2 regions of the Paraliobacillus sediminis genome follow, and region 2 is predicted to be linked to the other one. Evidence: riboswitches for the same ligand, from Rfam matches in the RefSeq annotation. Region 2 holds a riboswitch; the other holds the start of a gene.

What was found. A riboswitch is a leader RNA that binds a small molecule or an ion and turns the genes downstream of it on or off. The one in region 2 is predicted to bind cyclic di-GMP.
Region 1: another riboswitch for cyclic di-GMP. It lies ahead of D2K60_RS12340 (ketoacyl-ACP synthase III); the one in region 2 lies ahead of D2K60_RS03785 (putative bifunctional diguanylate cyclase/phosphodiesterase).

What each region holds. Positions count from the first base shown of each region.
Region 1 is NZ_QJSI01000002.1:1,248,738-1,251,956, forward strand. It holds gene D2K60_RS12335 (PAS domain S-box protein) at 1-663, shown strand, start outside; cyclic di-GMP riboswitch class I at 1,049-1,138, shown strand; gene D2K60_RS12340 (ketoacyl-ACP synthase III) at 1,183-2,196, shown strand; gene D2K60_RS12345 (hypothetical protein) at 2,209-2,562, shown strand.
Region 2 is NZ_QJSI01000001.1:871,469-874,687, reverse strand. It holds gene D2K60_RS03785 (putative bifunctional diguanylate cyclase/phosphodiesterase) at 1-1,866, opposite strand, end outside; cyclic di-GMP riboswitch class I at 1,961-2,043, opposite strand; gene D2K60_RS03780 (iron-sulfur cluster assembly accessory protein) at 2,234-2,539, shown strand; gene D2K60_RS03775 (hypothetical protein) at 2,626-3,219, opposite strand, start outside.

The DNA of each region.
Region 1 (3,219 bases), on a different contig from region 2:
AAAGTTGAAGTTATAGAGTCTAGCCCTTTGGATATTTTTAAAGAAACTTCTAAGACCGCTATTAGGAAAAGAATACAATCTGCCTACGAACATCCGGCCGATGTTATTGAAGAAACTATATTTAGAATGGACGGAACGACAGTTGATGTTGAACTATATTGTCACCCTTTATTAGTCGGGGATCAAAAAGCCATTCAGACATATGTAAGAGATATAACAGAACGGAAAAAAGCAGAACAGAAACTAATACAGATGATGACACATATAAATGAATTATCCGCAACTCTTGTTCCTCTGGGTAGCGAATTAGCAGTTCTTCCTTTAGTCGGAAATTTTGATGACCAAAGAGCAAGACAGCTTTTAGAGATTATACCAGTGAAAGTGCAGAATCAAAATATAAGCTGTATAATTATTGATTTCTCAGGTATTTATAGTCTTGATCATGTTGTAGCAGATTATCTTTTTAGAATAAACAACGTTTTATCTATACTTGGGGTTCAATCCATTATCACTGGTTTACGACCTGAATTAGCAATGATAGCCACAAACCTCAATCTAGACTTATCCGCTATACCAACAATGGCTACAGTAAAAGATGCACTTTCCTACTTGGGATTAAAAGTTAAAAATAGTAATAACAAGAGGTTTTTTAAAAGGAAATGAAGTCATAATTAGAAGGACCTATGAATAGTATTTCTAACTGTGTTGACTATGTAATTTTTTCTACTAAAATGAAAAAGGACCATTGTAGTCCATTCCTTGCACTCTATTAAGCAAACATTAAATAGCCCATACCTAGGATGTGGGCTATTCTTTGTGATTAAAGAGATTTCCTCGACGCTAATCTTCAACTAATTTACCTTCTAATTAATTGGTTAAATCGGATAGGATAGGTTTTATGCAGCCAACGACTTATACAAGGAACCTTGCGGACAGTTACGCTATAGACATAGGTCTTAAAACCTATTGAAACTTTGAAAAACCAGAAAAAATATGTATAGACTTTTAAATTTTAATAGTGTAAGATACCTATATATTAAAAATGAACTTTCGATACTAGCAAACTTATTGAAAAGTAAGGACGCAAAGCCATGGGTCTACGGTAATGAATGATTACTAGGATTGCCAGGTTACCAAAAAAGGGAATGAACACAAATCCGCCCTTGTATGGCGGTTTTTTTGTTGGAAAGGAAATATAAAATGTTGCCTAATGTAAAAATCAGTGGAGTTAGTACAGTACATCCAGAAGAGGCTTTTAATAATGATTTTTTTATAGAACATTTTGAAAAATTAGGGTTAGAAGTTGAGGGTTTGATGAATCATTTAGGAAGGGGAAACAGATATTTAGTAAATCCCAAAAAAGAAAGTACGATTACTATGGCTATTAATGTGGCCGATAAGGTTATGAAAAGTACGAATACTGCCGCTGATGATATTGATATGGTTGTTTTTGTTTCAGATACCCCAGAATATACTTATCCTAGTAATGCACTTTTTCTTCATAATAAATTAGGAACAAAGAATGCGCATATTGTTTATGATTTGAATGCGAATTGCATTGGAATGTTATCTGCTTTGGATCAAGTAAGTACGTATCTAAAAGCAAATGAATCACTTCAGAAAGCACTTATTATTAGTAGTGTAAATATTAGTAATATCTCTAGAAAAGACGACACCATAACCTATCCCAATTTTGCAGATGGTGCCGCTTCACTTTTACTAGAAAAAACGAGAGATAATGATGGTATTTTGGCATCTAATTACTTTACTAATTCAATACTATCTGATGTTGTACTTTACCCTGCTGTAGGTTTTTCAAATATATTTAATGAAGACATCCCAACTGATGATAAGAGACTAAAATTCATCCCACATGACGTTAGCTTTTTCTCAGATGATTGGAAAAGAATGATTGTTCAGATGTTGGATAATCACCAAATGAATCTTTCAGAGATTGACCATTGGATTTTCTCTCAATTTTCAAGACCAGAAATTGAGGAAACACTAGCTAAATTAGAAATCGGGTTAGATAAGTACACATTTGTAGGTGAAGAATATGGCTATACAGGTGTTACTAGTCCGATATTCGCTTTAGAGCATGCATTAGATAACGGTAAAATAAAAAAGGGAGATAAAGTGGTATTCTGTTCTGTTGCAGTTGGCTACAGTATGGCTTCGATTTTATATCAATTTTAAGGAGGAACAATTATGTTTAAAGTAGAAAAAAATAGTACGAGAAAAGAACTAATCGTTACAGTAGGCGGCTTTTTTAAAGAAGAAGAAGGCGAGTCATTTCTTGCAGATTATAATGAAAATGTGAAGGGTATTGTACCTTCATCTTATAAATTAATAGTTGATTCTACGGACCTTGCAGCTTCCAAAAAAGATATGTTACCTATTTTAGAAGCGTGTTTTAAGCTATATATGTCAAATGGCTTTAAGAATATTGTAATGATAAATCCATCTTCCGTAATTTCCAAAGGTCAAATGCATAAGTTGGCAAAAGTCAGTTCGTTTGAGGGTGTTTTTGTAGATTCACTAGCAGAAGCAAAAGAAATTTAATAGCAGAAGCATAAGGATTTTTTTGGTTTATTAGACTAATCTTTTATTCAAAAAGCCCTCAAAAGTACTGCACCCCGGAAGTTAGATTTAAGAATCTAACTTCTGGGGTGTTTTTTTGTGGTAAAGTACAATAAAAGTTTTAAAATTGCAAAAGAATATTTAGACCTTCGGTAAAATGTCAAGACAAAACTAATTAGATAACCCCTTTTATTTTTCTAGTAATTCACTTTTTTGCTGGTCTTGTTTCCTATTGTCTTTTTTAATAAATCTGCGCATCTACCAAACGAACTAAATTTCTTACAGTTAAGACGAGTGCTCTTTTATGTTGGTGTTTTAGAACCAATTATTTAAAGAAGGTATCTTATATAGGATACCTTTAAAGTATTTTCTCTTAGGAGAAATCCGTTGTTGCGCAGTATGTGTCTACTGTGCAGCAATGACTTTATATTATTAGTTGATCTTGTTCAACATAAGCACCTGTTTGGTTTAACTAACTCACTATCAGCCTTTTTCTAAATTTGCTAAGTTACTTGGCAATGGAAGACTTCATTCCTCTTCCATTTTTATAATTTGTCAATTGTACGTGGAAATAGTTTATATACTCTACAATAGCAAATACATAGATAAACATAGTTAATATAAATCGCGAAAACTCTA
Region 2 (3,219 bases):
TTCCAATTCTAAATACTTTGCCGAAAGACCTGTTTCTTTTAAAACATTACTTACAAGTACAACAAAATTATCCTGTTCAAACTGTTGGACAGAAACATTTACGGAAACAGCTAACGCTTGAAAACCATTTTGCTGCCAGTCTACATTCTGCTGACAAGCCTTACGCATGACCCATTCACCAATCGACAGTATTTGACCTGACTCCTCTGCTATAGGAATAAATTCTACAGGAGACACTTGACCTAACGTTGGATGCGTCCATCTTAACAGCGCCTCCATTCCGACTACTTCACCAGTCGCAATATTTATTTTAGGTTGATATAAAAGGGCTAACTGATTAAGTTCAATTGCATTTTTTAACTCAATCTCAATTGTCATTTTTCGGGTAATAATCTCATTTAATGCAGCATTAAAAAAGTAATATTTATTCCCTTTATTCTTTGCAATATACATCGCTGCATCCGCATGCTTGAATAGTTTATCACCGTCTAATCCATCCGTTGGATACATACTGATTCCTATACTCGGTGTAATTGATATTTCATGATAATCAATCAAAAAGGGTTGAAGAAAAACGCCCAGTAGGTTATCCGCTATTTCGCTGCAACTGCTTTTATTATGATCTGGCAAAATAACGACAAACTCGTCTCCCCCAACCCGATAAATATCTGTCGTGCAACCTAATTTTTCTCTTAATCTGTCCGCGGCTATTTGTAAGACACGATCTCCAATTTGGTGTCCTAATGTATCATTAATTGTCTTAAAACGGTCTAGATCCATTAGTAACAAGGCCACTGGTCGATTAGATTCCCTTGCTATGTTCATCGTTGTTCCTAAATCTTCAATAAAAGCCGTTCTATTTTTCAATCCAGTTAATGTATCATGATAAGCTAAGTTTCTATACTCACTTACTAACTTACTATTTTTCCGCATAATTACTAACTGCCGTCCGATGATCATCAGGAAGGAAATACTTAACCCTAAACTTAGCGCATTAAGTTTCCAATTATAACTTTGTGTTACAAGGATTAATAATATAATCGTACTAATATAAGGTAAAAAGTTTTCCCTGTTGTTAAAGTAATTAATGACCTTCCAGTCTAACTCTTCTGTATTCGAGTGCACAAACTTCCCTGAAGAGCCGATCATTAAGATAGCGTAAAGCCAGAAAACATCAACAAGGCTACCAATCTGATAGCCACCCATCAATGATAAATAAGCATAGTACAGATCAGCAACTACTTGGAAAAAGAAGCCAATAATTATAAATATCATTACCTCTTTCTCTTTCGAATCATATGATAAAAAATACAAATTAGTAATCGCAAACAAGATACTAATACTACATATTAAATACAATAATGTGATAATCGTGTCCATCATATCATCACCCTGGACAGCTTGGATTGTGCTCATTAAATAATACGTACCAACTGAAGTTGCAAAAGTCGTAAAGACTACTATTGAAAATAAATAGGGACTAGTAGACTTAGATGTTCTAATAACTCTTACTTTATATAGCAATCCAATTAGGAAACAAATATAAGCCACAAGCCATAGAAAAAATGATATCTCAGGATATTTCATCGAACCTGTCGTGAGTAGTGATACGAACCAATTAAGATTGGAAACTGTATGCAATAATAAACCAATACTAAGAATTAGCCAAAAAAAACGCTGCTTATCTGGAGTGATACGATAAGCTTTATTTACCCAAATAAAAGCAATGCTTCCTACTATAATTTGAATTCCAATAGTAAGAAAAGAACGTAGCCAATCATTATTCTGTAAAAATAATAGGATAATATAATAGAGCACTGCTATACCCAATATAGTGAAGATTGCGTTACGTTTAGTAGACATCATGTTATCTTACTCCCGTCCTCAAGATAATCCCAACAAATATAAAAAAGCTATTCCCAATGGAAATAACTTTTTAATTACCAGTTATCGTCATCCATTTGGTAACACAGCCACCATAGGTCACCCTTTAGGTCTGTTGCTTTGCGTCCTTATTTTTCAATAAGTTTGCCTTTTCAATGAAAAGAACTTCTTTTTTATAGTATAGTTCAATTGTACCATACTGGAAATTATTATGCGGTACTTTATAACTGTTATATTACTTTTATTTTGACTATCATTTTTATTTGATAGCTGGACTCTATGCAAAATACTTTATTTTTTTCGTTAACACAGTGATAATAGATATATGATAGAAAAGAGGTGTCAAGAAATGAAATGTAAAATGAATCGTAATGCTGCAAAAGTACTTAAAGGTTGGTTAGAAAGTGATGGTGCAGAAGGAAAAATGGTTCGAGTTTATGTAACCGAAATGCACGGCAATCATGCACACTATGATGTGATGTTAGATACACCGACAGAACATGATGAAATAGTTAAAACGGATAAAGATATCGATGTGTTACTAGATGCAAGAGAAGATTTTTTAGATGGCGTCTGGATTCAGTATTTCTTTGTTCCACAAGAAGGATTTGCAATTAGTAACAAATCAAAAGGATTACCACCACAGCATCATTAAAAAAACACGCGTCTGTCTCCAAATCCTTTGGTAGCAGACGCGTGTTTTTGTTTAAACTATATTTTGCAGCATTTAATTTTCAATAGTTAATCCCACTCCTTTAATTTTAAGACTAACTTTTTCATCTTCTTGGCTATCTTTCCCTCTTCTTTTCGCTGCTTTTTCCACTCATTGTAGCTCGCTATCCCAATTAAGATGAAGCCTGCAAGTAATAGATAGGCCCACCAAGGCATATTGCCCCAATACGGTTTTGTCTGATAGATCAGATTAAAGAGGAGTGTTCCAATTCCAATAAAAAAGTAAGATTTAATTTGAAATTGAGCACCTATTACTAAGGATAGGAGTGAAAGACCTCCGACAATTAAGGCATCCCGCACTGTATTACTCGAAATCGCATCCAATACTAAAATGATCGTCACAACTAATAAAGAGACTGTTTGAACATGAGACATTACCGTTTTATAGTTTTTCCACGTTTTTAAACTCAAGATAATTGATAGGAAAAGAACAGGGAAAATTCTAAGTTCAGTATGAAAGAGTTCTGAAATAAAAGGAATGTATTCTTCTAAAATAATGTAATAGGTTGGCAGAAAACTAATCGAACCCAACGTGACAATCACTTTCCGTGCTATGTGGTGAGTAAACCTTCTCACTTGTGCAAATAGCCATACAGTTCCTAA